Regions from separate parts of the Proteus sp. fly-1089 genome, predicted to be linked through region 4. Evidence: predicted binding sites of a transcription regulator. Region 4 holds the regulator's gene; each other region holds the start of a gene.
The links. The regulator CRP, encoded in region 4, controls carbon source genes, mostly activating them, when cyclic AMP is high. The targets are predictions, from matches to a motif close to ATGTGANNNNNNTCACAT.
Positions count from the first base shown of each region.

Region 1: a site for CRP is predicted at 2,813-2,830, ahead of ABN080_RS09240 (NupC/NupG family nucleoside CNT transporter). Genes of this name have one in related genera too.
Region 2: a site for CRP is predicted at 2,476-2,493, ahead of adhE (bifunctional acetaldehyde-CoA/alcohol dehydrogenase). Genes of this name have one in related genera too.
Region 3: a site for CRP is predicted at 2,545-2,562, ahead of deoC (deoxyribose-phosphate aldolase). Genes of this name have one in related genera too.

Region 1 is NZ_JBEETS010000003.1:2,640-6,615, forward strand. It holds gene ABN080_RS09225 (SDR family NAD(P)-dependent oxidoreductase) at 1-563, opposite strand, end outside; gene ABN080_RS09230 (MarR family winged helix-turn-helix transcriptional regulator) at 744-1,184, shown strand; gene ABN080_RS09235 (DUF3820 family protein) at 1,187-1,402, opposite strand; gene ABN080_RS09240 (NupC/NupG family nucleoside CNT transporter) at 1,568-2,752, opposite strand; gene ligA (NAD-dependent DNA ligase LigA) at 2,993-3,976, opposite strand, start outside.
Region 2 is NZ_JBEETS010000001.1:992,567-996,542, forward strand. It holds gene ABN080_RS04635 (ABC transporter ATP-binding protein) at 1-773, shown strand, start outside; gene ABN080_RS04640 (ABC transporter ATP-binding protein) at 760-1,476, shown strand; gene ABN080_RS04645 (YchE family NAAT transporter) at 1,561-2,205, opposite strand; gene adhE (bifunctional acetaldehyde-CoA/alcohol dehydrogenase) at 2,720-3,976, shown strand, end outside.
Region 3 is NZ_JBEETS010000005.1:44,572-48,547, reverse strand. It holds gene ABN080_RS12220 (RNA ligase RtcB family protein) at 1-601, opposite strand, end outside; gene ABN080_RS12215 (DeoR family transcriptional regulator) at 913-1,689, opposite strand; gene deoC (deoxyribose-phosphate aldolase) at 1,746-2,414, opposite strand; gene rbsK (ribokinase) at 2,594-3,514, shown strand; gene murQ (N-acetylmuramic acid 6-phosphate etherase) at 3,753-3,976, shown strand, end outside.
Region 4 is NZ_JBEETS010000007.1:224,766-228,741, reverse strand. It holds gene ABN080_RS15355 (YheU family protein) at 1-44, shown strand, start outside; gene ABN080_RS15350 (phosphoribulokinase) at 105-974, shown strand; gene ABN080_RS15345 (OsmC family protein) at 1,063-1,470, opposite strand; gene crp (cAMP-activated global transcriptional regulator CRP) at 1,784-2,416, shown strand; gene argD (bifunctional acetylornithine/succinyldiaminopimelate transaminase) at 2,513-3,727, opposite strand; gene ABN080_RS15330 (aminodeoxychorismate synthase component II) at 3,845-3,976, opposite strand, start outside.

The DNA.
Region 1 (3,976 bases), on a different contig from region 4:
GGACCTATCGCATTAATCCTTATTCCTTTATCTGCAAATTCAAGAGCAGCTGAACGAGTGATCCCTAATACGGCATGTTTAGCTGCCGTATATGCTGAAATACCCGCAATACCGACAATACCATTAGATGAAGAAAGATTAACAATACTCCCTCCTCCACTTTTTAATATTGCGGGTATACCATATTTCAAGCCATAAAATACGCCATTAATATCGGTATCTATTACTGCTTTCCAATCTTCAATTTCATAATCCACAATTGATATATTATGAGGCCCCGTGAGCCCTGCATTATTAACCAAGCCATGTAATGCTCCAGCCTGCGACATAACAGCCTCAATCATTTTTTCGACTTGAGAAGGTGAGGTCATATCAGCCTGCAAAGCAATGACTTTTTTCCCCGTTGTATCAATAGAATATGCTGCTTTTATTACTTGCTCTAAATGCCTACCTGTAATAAAAACTGTCGCACCACGTCGAAATAGCAATTGTGCAATACCTTCGCCTACACCTGTACTTGCACCAGTGACTAAAATTACCTTATCTTTAAAATAATCTTTCATATCTATTTCACCTATTATCAATAGCACCATGTTTTATCGTGCGAACAAAAAGTAGTTAACTAAAGTTAACTATAAATTATAATATTTGATTAACCTTAGTTAATCAATATAAAGTTTCTTCACACGGAATGACCTGATAATATTAACTTTAGTTAATATTATTCATGAGATGACGTATTTATGGAAAAGTGTGAATTAGAAAATGCATTGTCATTATTACAATGCACATTAGTCGCGCAACGAACTCGCTATACCCCTGAACAAGTCACTTGGGGTCAATATGATATTTTAGAATTATTGCGCTTACGAGGTGATTTAACTCCATCTCAATTAAGTCATTCATTAGCGATTTCAAGACAAAATTTATCGAAGTTTATGAGGGGATTAAAAGCCTTAGGATTTATTGCACAGTATCGTTCAGAAAAAGATAAACGTGAGTTCATTACCCATTTAACTGATAATGGCCACGCTTTTTTAACAAGAGCTGCATTAGGTCGAAAACAAAATGCTGAAAAAATAAGTGAATGTTTGACATTGGGAGAACAAGCATTATTTATTGAATTAAGTCAGAAAATTATTAATGCATTAGCATCTGAAAAATCAGAACTAGATAATAATTAATATCACCGCTTTAAGGGCTTTAATAATCCTTCTAAGCCTTCAATTTTAATTGCAAGGGTCATCTCCATGAGTTGCCCTAGTTTTCCTTCTGGGAACTCTCCTTTCTTAGCAAACCATAATAGATACTCTTCAGGTAAATCAACCAACATTCGCCCTTTGTACTTACCAAATGGCATTTGTGTGTTTGCTATATCAATAAGATGCTGTTTCTCTAGCATGGTTTTTGTCGCTTTATCATCGAAAGGGATGACACGATTATAGGGTAATTTAAAGATAAAAAAAGCAGTACCCGAGGTACTGCTTGATTTTTTATTACCTGATAAACAAGTAATATGGTTTACATTGTTATTTTATTCACATGCTATCTGTTTTATCTTGAGCGATTAAACAAACAAGCCTGCAATAGCCGCTGATAAGAAGCTCACTAATGTAGAACCAAACAGTAATTTCAGACCGAAACGAGAAACAACGTTGCCTTGCATTTCATTTAGACCTTTAATCGCACCTGCTACAATCCCGATTGAAGAGAAGTTAGCAAATGAAACTAAGAATACTGATAAAATACCCACTGAGCGTGGTGAAATATCGGCCGCGATATCTTGTAAACTACCCATTGCAACAAATTCGTTAGACACTAATTTTGTTGCCATTACACTACCAACACGTAATGCATCTTGTTCTGGTACACCAATTACCCATGCTAATGGATAGAAAACGTAACCTAAGCAATCTTGGAAGCTAATACCAAAAATCATGCTGAAAATTGCATTCACTGCAGCAATCAAAGCTATGAAACCAATCAGCATTGCAGCTACGATTAATGCAACTTTGAAACCAGCTAAAATGTATTCACCTAACATTTCAAAGAAGCTTTGACCTTCATGTAGATTACCCATTTGAATATCTTCTTCATTCTCAACAGAATATGGGTTAATCACAGAAAGGACGATAAAGGTACTGAACATATTCAATACTAGAGCAGCAACAACGTATTTTGGATCTAACATTGTCATGTATGCACCAACAATTGACATTGATACTGTCGACATTGCTGTTGCAGCCATGGTGTACATACGACGCTGAGACATTTTGCCTAAAACATCTTTGTAAGCAATAAAGTTCTCTGATTGACCAAGAACTAATGAGCTAACTGCGTTGAATGATTCCAGTTTCCCCATACCATTCACTTTTGAAAGCACTGTACCGATAATGCGGATCACGAAAGGTAATACTTTAATGTGTTGAAGAATACCAATTAATGCAGAAATAAAGATAATTGGACATAATACATTCAGGAAGAAGAATGCCAAACCACCTTTCATCATGCCACCGAATACAAATTCAGTACCTTGGGCAGCGTAACCTAATAAGTGATCAAATAATCCAGCAAAACCTCGAACAAAGCCTTCACCAACATCAGAGTTGAGGAAGAACCATGCTAATGCAATTTCAATAACTAATAACTGCACGATATAACGCAGACGGATCCCTTTGCGATTATTACTCGCAATGAATGCTAATGCGCCAATAACGGCGAGTGCTAAAACGAAGTGAATGATAGAAGACATGCATGCTCCAAAAATAAAAATAAATCTTGAGGAGCATTTTATGTAACGCGTAACATTAGGATGTGACTATTGTCACAATATCATGAAACCGCATACACACTATTTATTAAATAAGATAGGTTGATCACACTTTGGAAGTTACTAAAGAAACATTAAATACAAATTTCACTTAAATTTCACTTAAGTAAAAAAATGCTACTGAGAGCGTTTCTCAGTAGCATTTACTAAATAATAGAGTGATTATTTAGATTGATCAAGTAATCTTATCATTTCATCTTCATCAATAACGTCTATCCCTAACTCGTTAGCTTTCACTAACTTAGAACCTGCAGCTTCACCTGCAATCACCATATCGGTTTTTTTAGAGACACTTCCACTCACTTTTGCCCCTAAAGCTACTAATCTATCTTTTGCTTCATCACGTGTTAATTGTGATAATGAGCCAGTTAACACCACGGTTTTACCTGCAAAAGGATTATCTTCCGCTTCATGAGTGATAATCATGGGTGCTTGCCATGTAATGCCTGCATCATTAATTAGCTGATCAATAACCGTTTTGTTGTGTTCTTCTTGGAAGAAGTTAACAACATGCTTAGCCACAATATCTCCCACATCTGGGACTGATTTTAATGCTTCAACATCTGCATTTCGTAATGCTTCAAGCGTAGAAAAATGGGCAGTTAAACCACTTGCCGTTGCTTCACCAACTTTTCTAATTCCGAGAGCATAAATAAAACGCGCAAATGTTGTTGATTTAGATTTATCTAATGCAGCAATTAATTTTTTTGCTGATTTTTCGCCCATTCGCTCTAAACCAGATAGGATTTTTTCATCTAAACGAAAAAGGTCTGCTGGCGTTTTGACATACTCTTTTTCAACCAGTTGGTCGATAATTTTATCGCCCATACCATCAACATCCATCGCACGACGAGAAACAAAATGCTTAAGCGCTTCTTTACGTTGCGCACCACAAATTAATCCCCCAGTACAACGCGCTACCGCTTCGCCTTCAATACGCTCTATATCAGATTGGCAAATTGGACATTGCGTTGGAAAAACAATCTCTTGTGCATTAGCAGGACGCTTCTCTTCAATCACACTAACAACCTGAGGAATAACATCACCCGCACGACGAATAACCACGGTATCGCCAATACGCAGTCCCAAGCGCTCAATTTCATCAGCATTGTGTAATGTGGCATTACTCACAACAACACCAGCAAC
Region 2 (3,976 bases), on a different contig from region 4:
TTAATAACGTCTCTTTTACTTTAGGCCAAGAGCGTTTAGCTGTAGTGGGTGAATCAGGCTCAGGTAAATCAATGACAGCACGCGCATTAATGGGACTCGTGCGTCAACCAGGAAAAGTTAGTGCAGAGCAGCTCAATTTAATGGGAAATAATCTATTGAATTTTTCATCGAGCCAATGGAATAACACTCGAGGAAATACTATTTCGATGGTATTGCAAGATCCCCGTTATGCATTAAATCCGGTAAAAACCATTTATCAACAAGTGGAAGAGTCGGTAAAACGCCATCAAACACTTTCACGCCAAGATAGGCGACAATTGATTATCGAAATGCTGTTATCTGTTGGCTTTCCTGAGCAGAGTATTTACCGCTATCCCGGTGAATTATCAGGAGGAATGGGGCAACGGGCAATGATTGCTATTGCGCTAATTAATAACCCAACAATTCTAATTGCTGATGAACCAACATCAGCGCTTGATGCCCAATTACGCCATCAAATTCTTGAACTGATTACCACCCAATGTGAGCAGCGCAAGATGGGTTTACTACTCATTAGTCATGATTTACCTCTGGTTGCTGAATACTGCGAACGTGTAATGGTGATGTACCAAGGCGAACAAGTGGATGAACTCAATGCGAAAGCATTACCGACAGCCTCACATCCTTATACGCGGACACTTTGGACATGTAGACCTAATGCAAGTACTTATGGCACGCAATTGCCAGTATTAGATAGGACGCTTAATTTCAAGGGGCAACATCATGCTAATTGATATTCATGATTTACACGTTCAATTTGAGCAAGGCAAACAAGCAAAGCATGTTGTAAAAGGGATCAACTTACATGTCCAACAAGGTGAAACCTTCAGCTTAATAGGTCGTTCTGGTTGTGGAAAATCAACCGTTTTACGTGTCATTGCTGGATTATTGCCCCATTGGCAAGGTAGCATGTCACTTTTAGGGCAAACCATTAAACCACAACAACGTTTTCAAGGCGCATTGCGCCGTAATATACAAATGGTATTTCAAGATCCCTATGCCTCTTTACACCCCCAACACCGTATTGAGCGTGCTTTTTCTGAACCTTTGAAAATTCATCAAATTCCTTTTGATAACAGCACAATTGAACAGGCATTAGCTCAAGTCGGCTTATCTGCGGATGTAGCAAGCCGTTATCCTCACCAACTCTCTGGTGGACAACGCCAACGAGTTGCTATTGCAAGAGCCCTTTTGCTACAACCTCAATTGTTATTATTAGATGAGCCAACTTCAGCATTGGATATGTCAGTGCAAGCCGAGATCTTAAATCTGCTTAACACCCTAAAAAAACAGCATAATATGACTTATTTATTAGTGAGTCATGATGCCGATGTAATTGCTCATATGTCTGATAGAGCCGCATTAATGGAAAATGGCGAATTGACTCAACACTATGATAGAGAAGCGTTATCAAAAGGAATACATCGTCTTGATTAGCATGGAAGAAGTGATGCAATAAATAAAAAATCGCAGTATTAAAAAACACTGCGATTTTTAAAAATGCTACTGTGTTAACGATATTTAAACTAATAAGCCCGGAAAAATAGAACGCAAACCGGTCACAATAAACTCAATACCTAAAGACATTAATAATAAGCCCATTATACGGGTTACCACGTTAATTCCCGTTTGCCCTAAGTATTTCACTAATAGTGTTGCACTACGAAAAAGCAACCAACAGCAGAATGCAAAAAAGATACTGGTTGCGGCTAATCCCAAAAAGTTAGTAAAACCTTCCCAACGAGAACTCCATACAATACAAGAACTAATTGCCCCAGGCCCTGCCATTAATGGTAACGCCAAAGGTACAACAGCAACACTATTACGTACGGCAGATTCGTTTCGTTCTTGATTGTTTTGTTTATCTTCCCCTAAACGCCCATTTATCATGGTCATGGCAATTGTAACAATCAGCATCCCTCCCGCTATACGAAACGAGTCGATAGAAATACCGAAAATATTCAGTATAGAATCGCCGATTAACAGAGATGAAACCAAAATAATTGCAACGGAGCCATTTGCAATTAAATTTGTTTTGTTTCGCCCTGCATCCGTTTGATAACTCGTCATACTAATAAAAACAGGCAAAATACCAATTGGGTTTACAATCGCAAAAAGACCCACAAAAAATTTAATATAACCGGATAAATCCAGCAGTGCCCCCATGAAAAGCCCCTTCTTGGCTAATAAACATGCGAATTATTCTATAAAAGATAGAGTAACTCTAAAAAATCCGCGTTACTTTAAATCAATAAACCAGTTAATTCTATTAGTTAACAAGTTTTTACCTAAAATATTCTCTTGTAAACCGATAAAAACCTAGTGGTTTAATTTTATATCGAAATATGAGATACGACAAAAAAATCGTTGATGATTTTTCGCATATGATTATTATTCTCATTAACGGTCGTGCTGAAAGGTGTCAGCTTGTCAATTTTGTGATTAAGATCACGTTAATTAATTAGAAAGATGGTAAGCTGTTATCATTCGGAAAAAGAGGATAATTTTAAAAATATATTTATGTTTATTGTTGTTTTTTTTAAGTTTTTTAAGCAAATTAGGGCTTCTAATTATTATTACTGAAATAAGCACGATGTCATCTATCTAGACTATTCTTATTAATGATGATCAAAACGGCTAATTTGCTTAAAAAATTTAACATTTTATCAGGAGTCTCTTTATGTCTGTAACTAACGTTACTGAACTCAATGATTTGGTTGCTCGTGTAAAAAAAGCTCAGCGTGAATTTGCTAACTTCTCTCAAGAACAAGTTGATGCAATTTTCCGTGCTGCTGCATTAGCTGCCGCTGACGCCCGTATTCCTCTGGCAAAATTGGCTGTGAAAGAATCTGGCATGGGTATCGTTGAAGATAAAGTAATTAAAAACCACTTTGCCTCCGAATATATCTACAATGCATATAAAGATGAAAAAACCTGCGGGATCTTATCAGAAGATCTGACTTACGGCACAATGACTATCGCTGAACCTATTGGTATCATTTGCGGTATCGTACCGACCACTAACCCAACATCTACTGCGATTTTTAAAGCATTAATTAGCTTAAAAACACGTAATGGTATTATTTTCTCGCCACACCCACGCGCTAAAGAAGCAACAAATCGCGCTGCAGAAATCGTTTTAAATGCGGCGATCGCTGCAGGTGCGCCAAAAGACATAATTGGTTGGATTGATGAGCCATCAGTCGCCCTCTCTAACGCATTAATGCACCATGAAGATATCAACCTGATCTTAGCAACAGGTGGTCCAGGCATGGTTAAAGCTGCATATAGTTCAGGTAAACCTGCTATCGGTGTTGGTGCGGGCAATACTCCAGTTGTTATTGATGACTCAGCAGATATTAAACGTGCTGTAGCATCAATCTTAATGTCTAAAACCTTCGATAACGGCGTAATTTGTGCGTCAGAACAATCAGTAATCGTTGTTGATAGCATCTATAAACAAGTTCGTGAGCGTTTCTCTACTCACGGCGGTTATATGCTAACAGGTAAAGAATTAAAAGCTGTTCAAGATATCATCTTAAAAGACGGTAACTTAAATGCGGCTATCGTAGGTCAACCAGCAACAAAAATCGCTGAAATGGCCGGCATTGAAGTACCTGTAAACACCAAAATTTTAATTGGTGAAGTAAAAGAAACAACCGAAGCAGAACCATTTGCTCACGAGAAATTATCTCCATTATTAGCAATGTACCACGCTCAAACTTTTGAAGATGCGGTACATAAAGCAGAAAAATTAGTTGAAATGGGCGGTATCGGTCATACATCTTGCTTATATACAGACCAAGATAATTGTCCTGAACATGTTGCCTATTTCGGCGATAAAATGAAAACATCTCGTATCTTAATCAATACTCCAGCATCTCAAGGTGGTATTGGTGACTTATACAACTTTAAGCTTGCTCCTTCTCTAACCTTA
Region 3 (3,976 bases), on a different contig from region 4:
ATTCATTTGCATCATCAGTGTTTGCAACCAGCCCTTTATGACCAAATTGTTCTGTGTGAGAGCGTAAGATAGATTGTCCTAAACCTCGTGATCCACTGTGGACTAAGAGCAATAACTGTTTTTTATTGATACCACTTTCAGCGAAAAGCGTTTCATTAATCACTTGGTCAATTTGCTGGAATTCAGCAAAGTGATTACCACCACCAATAGAGCCTAAAGAGCCAGCAAAAGAGTGGTTTTGCATTTCAGTCGATAGATGAGTTTCTAACCATTCTGAAGGTGCGATATCACTCATTTCACTCAACTGTTTTTCTGCTTTATCTAAGTTGAGTTTGTTGTTTTTAAATTCAGTTTGAAAGAGTGTCATACCACAGCCGATATCATTTCCGACTAAGGCAGGATAAAAACGATTAACAGAAAAAAAGGCTGCACCAATAGGATAACCACGACCAGGATGTAGATCTGGCATACCTGCGACATAAGTCATATCAGGAAGTTGAGCCGTTGTTTCTAATTGTTGGATTGCTTTGCTTTCAATCCAAGTATTATCTGATGCGATATAACAAACGCTATCAGATAAATAATGAACACACTTGTCCATATACCAATCCATATAATGTAAAGGATAAAAATAAATTGATTGGCGGACAGCAAAAAGAAGGAAAAAAGATTACTTCTGAGATTGTCCGCAAAGAGTATTCATATTTGTAGTTGTCATGGGATACCTCCTTGCAGTTAAGTGAAATGGATAAGAAATAATAAATCGCGGGCATAGTAACCACTTTTTTTTGCTTTAGCAATTAAAAAGTGGTGCTGTTTTTCTTTATTTTTTATAAAAAGAATAAATATAATCGATTTAATTTAAGACTCACTTTTCTTTATTCTTCATTTTAGTTAGGACTTTATTTTTAATTAATAAATCACTTTTACTGAGCTTTTTCGGCAATAATCTTCGTAATCATCTGTTAATTTTCTATCAGTGATAACAACATCAAACTGAGCTAAATCGCCCATATTACCTGTCGCTGTTTCATCAAAATAGTGGTATTTGGTAAGTAAGATCTTACGAATAGATTTATCCATCGCTTTTTTCTTCATATAAAGATCGTCGATGTTATAACAGGTAACACCAAAATCGAGATGGACACCTTCAGCTGCAATAAAGGCTTTTTTAGGATTAATGCTATCAAGATAAGAAGGTTGGGTAGGGTTGTAGAATGAATCACTTTTAGAACGATATTCACCACCACAAAGTAAGACGGTGGCATTTTTTTTCTGGCTTAATGCTAAAAATACACGATGAGAATAACAGATCCCCGTGAAGTGCAGATTATCAGGTATAAGTTCAATCAGTGTAGGAATAAATTGCCCATTATCGAAAAAAAGGACATCACCCTCAGAGACCATACCGGCGGCAAGATTGGGGATATGAAGTTCTTCCGTTTGATCTGGTGTAATAATATCGGATGATGTTGAAATTAATCCAGAATGAGGTTGGGCTAATGCAACAATATAGCCACCCAATAATGACATTGGAAATGGATTTTCAGCGTCAGAACTAAGATCGCGTCTAATCGTCATTTCAGAAACTTCAAGGATCCTCGCGGCGTCTTTAAGATGTATGCGACCTGAGCGTTTTATACATTCACTGAGGCGGCGCAAACGTTCGTGCTGTTTGGTCTCTATCACCGAAGGATCCTTGTGTTATTGAATAGCGTACTCCAAGAAAATATACGCTAAACTATTTAGTAGTTTGATTCAGGTGCATCTGAATCTGTTGCGATAGCGACACTTGCGCTAGCACCAATACGAGTTGCACCTGCTTTGATCATGTTTAATGCTGTTTGGCGATCGCGAACACCACCAGACGCTTTTACGCCCACTTCGTCACCCACTGTTTTACGCATTAATGCGACATGATGTTCTGTAGCGCCCATTGTACTGTATCCTGTTGATGTTTTCACAAAATCAACGCGGATCTCACGACATATTTCACACACTAAACGTACTTCGTCGTCAGTTAATAAGCAAGTTTCTAAAATAACTTTCAGTGTTGTGTTACCACAAGCCGCTTTTACGGCCTCGATATCTTGTTTTACAAAGTCTAAACGACCGCTTTTTAACATACCAATGTTAATAACCATATCGACTTCTTGTGCGCCTTGGCGGATAGCTTCAGCGGCTTCAAATGCTTTTGTTGCAGTTAAACCAGCACCAAATGGGAAGTCGATAACACAACATACTTTTACATCACTTCCTTCAAGGCAAGTTCTTGCTAAAGGGATGTAAGAAGTGTTAATACAAACAGAGAAGAAACCGTGTTCAGCTGCTTCAGCACACAATTTCTTGATTTGTGCTTCAGTTGTATCTGCAGCAAGAAGGGTATGATCGATATAATTAGCTAATGGACGCATTGTATATTCCTTAATAAGAAGATTGTTATTTATCACTCATGTTAGTTTGGCAACATATTAGTGCTGTTTTAACGAGATAACAATCACAAATGATATTTAAATAACATGATACTGTTATACATCTATCACTATGTCACTATTTTCACATTTATAAAATTTACATAAGAGTAAGAGGCGCTATGGATATCGCAGTGATTGGTTCAAATATGGTGGATTTGATCACCTATATAGATAGGATGCCAAAAGAGGGTGAAACCCTTGAGGCGCCGGCATTTAAAATTGGTTGTGGTGGTAAAGGAGCAAATCAAGCGGTTGCTGCTGCTAAATTAAATTCAAAAGTGATGATGTTAACTAAAGTCGGCGATGATATTTTTGCGGATAACACCATCATGAATTTAGGATCTTATGGCATTAACACACGCTATGTTGAAAAAGTGCCGGGTACAACAAGCGGTGTTGCACCTATTTTTGTGACTTCTCAATCATCAAATAGTATTTTAATTGTTAAGGGTGCTAATCAACATTTGTCACCAGAAGATATTGATAGAGCGACAGATAGCCTGAAAAAATGCAAAATAATTGTACTGCAATTAGAAATCCCGCTTGAAACGGTCTATCACGCTATTGAGTTTGGTAACAAACACCATATTCCTGTGTTATTTAACCCAGCACCTGCTTCAAAAGCATTAGATCTTGATATTGCTGCCCGTTGTGACTTTTTTGTTCCGAATGAAACAGAGCTTGAAATTTTGACAGGTATGCCAATCACCACAATGGATGAAATTCGCGAAGCCGCTTGTTCTTTACTACAAAAAGGCTTTAAGAATGTCATCGTCACATTAGGTGAGAAGGGCGCATTATGGATGAATGGTGAAATTGAAAAATACATTCCTGCTATTGAAGTTGATGCAATAGATACCAGTGGAGCAGGCGATGCCTTTATTGGTTGTTTTTCCCATTATTATGTTCACACTAATAATATTGAAGAAGCATTAAATAAAGCGGTGATGTTTTCAGGCTTAAGTGTCGCCGGAAAAGGCACACAATCTTCTTATCCCAGTATTGAAGAGTTTGGGCAGTTTTTGTCACAAGCAAAGTAATATCCTTTTTCATAACCACTCCTTTCTATTCTCTCAGTTATCTAGCTCATAAGATAATTGAGAGAACTTCATTGAAATCAATCAATTAAATTATATTGATGATGACTATTAAATTTTTCTCTACAGAAAAAGATCTCGTATTATGTGATTTATTTCACACCATCAGGACAAATAAGATTGAAATACAATTTCATTAAATGTATTTTTAATTGAAATTTAGTTTCATAAGGTTGTTGTGATGAAAGAAGATGCATTGAGCCAATGTCTTAAAAATGAAAGTAACCAAGAAACAACCCAATTTTCAGAGTTAAGTGCATTGGAATTGGTCACTTTAATCAATAGTGCAGATATGACGGTTGCAAATGCAGTCAAAAAAGAATTACCAGCTATTGCCTATGCGGTAGAAAAAATTACTGAACGTTTGCAAAAAGGTGGGCGTATTTTTTATGTTGGTGCAGGAAC
Region 4 (3,976 bases):
AAAGCGTCAATATTATGCCTGCATCGCAGTTTCGCTCTGATTGATCACCCAGAGCGCAATATCGCCACCAATAAGGGCTAACCTTATTTGCAAAAGGATAATCTATGTCAGTCAAACATCCTATCATCGCGGTTACTGGTTCAAGTGGAGCAGGAACGACTACCACGAGCCAAGCTTTTCGTAAGATATTCCAACAACTTAATGCACATTCTGCTTTAATTGATGGAGATAGTTTTCATCGCTATACTCGCCCTGAAATGGATATGGCGATAAGGAAAGCCAAAGAACAAGGGCGACATATTAGCTATTTTGGCCCTGAAGCAAATGATTTTAGCCTACTGAGTTCCACATTCAGCCACTATAGCGAAACAGGACAGGGCCAATCACGTAAATATTTACACTCTTATGATGAAGCGACGCCCTACAATCAATTACCAGGAACTTTTACACCATGGGAATCATTACCCAATAATACCGATGTACTCTTTTATGAAGGATTACACGGAGGTGTTGTCACTGATGAACATGATGTCGCACAGCATGTTGATTTATTAGTGGGTGTTGTCCCTATCGTTAACCTTGAGTGGATACAAAAACTTATCCGAGACACAACTGAACGGGGTCATTCACAAGAAGCCGTAAGAGATTCAGTGGTGCGCTCAATGGATGATTATATTAACTATATCATTCCGCAATTTTCGCGTACTCACATCAACTTTCAACGAGTCCCTACCGTCGATACATCAAACCCATTCTCAGCTAAAGCTATCCCAACTCTTGATGAAAGTTTTATTGTTATTCGCTTTAGAGGCTTAACTGATATTGATTTTCCTTATTTGCTGGCAATGTTGCATGGCTCATTTATGTCAACAATAAATACGATTGTGGTGCCTGGTGGAAAATTAGGATTAGCGATGGAATTAATTATGGCGCCATTAGTCAAAAAATTATTAAATGGCGAAAAGATCAGTTAACAAAAATAAACTCTATTTTTATAAAAATAATATCCCCTTATTTAAGGGATATTATTTCCTGATTAAAATTTATTTTAAAATATCAAATTTACTCAGTATCTTTTATTTCAAATGAATGTGTAATATTAGCTGCTTTTCCTAACATTAAAGAGACGGAACAATATTTTTCTGCAGATAATTGAACAGCTCGCTCAACAATTTTATCTGTGAGTTCTTTACCTGAAACAATAAAATGTAAATTGATATCAGTAAATAAACGAGGGGCTTCTTCGCGACGCTCTGATGTTAATTTTACTTCACAATCAGTGACTTGATGTCGCCCTTTGCGTAAAATACTAACGACATCAATCGCACTGCATCCCCCCGCAGCAATTAAGACCATTTCCATTGGGCTTGGTGCTTTATCGCCAGAGTTCCCATCCATCATTATTTGATGACCTGATGAAGACTCACCAACAAAAGATAAATCTTCAACCCACTTAACTCGTGCTTCCATTTATTTTCCCTCTAAACATGACAGAAACTAAAAGAGTACATTCTCATAATTCAACTAGCAATTAGCAAATAGGTTTATTATGCTGACTGCGTAAAACGAGACTTAATGCACTAATTGTGTTAAAAACAATATCTGCTTGATGATAGTGGTTAAGATCAATGCATTATTTTCTCATTTATTATAATCTACTCCATATTAACTTACCGTGTTCTCAGGAAGTTAATAGGTCAAGATAGGATTTTTAAGCACGCTGTCTCAAAAGGGAGTCCATCCGTTTTGAAAGGCTGCATTTAACGTACAGAGGATAACGCGAATGGTTCTCGGCAAGCCGCAAACAGACCCGACTCTTGAATGGTTTTTGTCACACTGCCATATTCACAAATATCCATCCAAGAGCACGCTGATCCACCAAGGTGAGAAAGCGGAAACACTTTATTATATTGTTAAAGGTTCCGTGGCTGTTCTTATTAAAGATGAAGAAGGGAAAGAAATGATCCTCTCCTACCTGAATCAGGGGGATTTCATCGGTGAACTTGGATTATTTGAAGAAGATCAAGAACGTAGTGCATGGGTTAGAGCAAAAACAGCCTGTGAAGTAGCAGAAATTTCCTATAAAAAATTCCGCCAATTAATTCAGGTTAACCCTGATATTCTGATGCGCCTGTCAGCTCAAATGGCGAACAGATTACAAACCACATCAGAAAAAGTAGGTAACCTTGCTTTCCTTGATGTAACAGGTCGTATTGCACAAACCTTACTAAACTTAGCAAAACAACCCGATGCTATGACGCATCCTGATGGCATGCAAATTAAAATTACACGTCAGGAAATCGGTCAAATCGTTGGTTGTTCACGCGAAACTGTAGGCCGTATTCTGAAAATGTTGGAAGATCAAAACCTGATCTCTGCACACGGTAAAACAATCGTCGTTTACGGGACTCGCTAAGTTTCCCCGCCCGAACAAACAATAGCCCGATACAAAGGGCTATTGATAAAAAGATCTGTATAAACCCCATTCTTGTGATGGGGTTTATAATAAGGACTATTCTTTTACAAACTCCGCAATAGCCGCTTTTAATGCTACCATTCCTTCTTGTAGCTCTTCTTGGGTAATAATTAATGATGGCGTAAAACGCATAACATCAGCGCCTGCATTTAACATCATTAAACCATGCTTTGCAGCTAATCCTAATAGTATTTTGGCTTTACCTTCATATTGTGGTGCGAGTTGTGCACCGATCAATAATCCTTGTCCACGGATTTGCGAAAAGACGTTGTAGGTTTGGTTTATTGCCGTGAGCTCATCTACAATCCATTGATAACGCTTTTCTACACCCTCAAGTACCTCAGGCGTATTAATTAAATCAAATGCGACATTGCCCACTGCACAAGCGAGTGGATTACCTCCATAAGTTGTACCATGAGTCCCTACACCCATTGCAGAAGCTATCTCATGTGTTGTTAACATCGCACTGAGAGGGAAACCACTTCCTAGTGCTTTTGCGGTTGTAATAATGTCTGGTATCACATCATAGTTCATATAAGCGAAAAGCTTACCTGTACGCCCCATACCTGTTTGTACTTCATCAAGAACAAGTAGTGCTTGATGCTTATCGCACAGCTCACGTAGCCCTCTCATAAACTCAGGTGTTGCCGCCGTTACGCCACCTTCACCTTGAACTGGTTCTAGTACAACGGCACAAGTGTGATCATCCATTACCGCTTTAACCGCATCTAAGTCATTAAAAGGAACGTGCACGATATCTGCAGGCTTAGGACCAAAACCATCTGCATATTTAGGCTGCCCACCGACAGATACTGTAAACAGAGTTCTGCCATGAAATGCATGATGAAAAGCAATAATTTTAGTTTTATAAGGACTATGGCGAGTGATGGCATAATGACGAGCCAATTTAAATGCGGCTTCATTCGCTTCTGCACCTGAATTAGCAAAAAAGACACGTTCCGCAAATGTGTTATCTATTAATTTTTGCGCTAAACGTAATGCAGGTTCATTAGTAAATATATTGCTAACATGCCAAAGCTGCTCACTTTGTTCTTTCAAGGCTTGATTAAGGCCAGGATGAGCATGCCCCAGTGCTAAAACAGCAATACCACCAGCAAAATCAATATACGATTTTCCCTGCTGATCCCAAACACGGCTACCCATTCCTTTGACAGGAATAAACTCTGCGGGTGAATAAATTGGCAACATTACTTGATCGTAAGTTGCCCGGTTGATACTTTGCTTTGTCATTACCCCACCTGATCGTTATTCATATTCAATATGAAAATATAATCACTAAATATGAATAAAAAATCAAATGTGGTTTTGTATAAAAAGGTGTTATTTCGCTATTTAAATACTATCCTATTAATATTTAAGAAAATTATTTAATAACTCATGCCCTTGTTCACTTAAAATACTTTCTGGGTGAAATTGAACCCCTTCAATTGGAAGTGTACGATGGCGAATTCCCATAATTTCATCAACATTTCCATCATG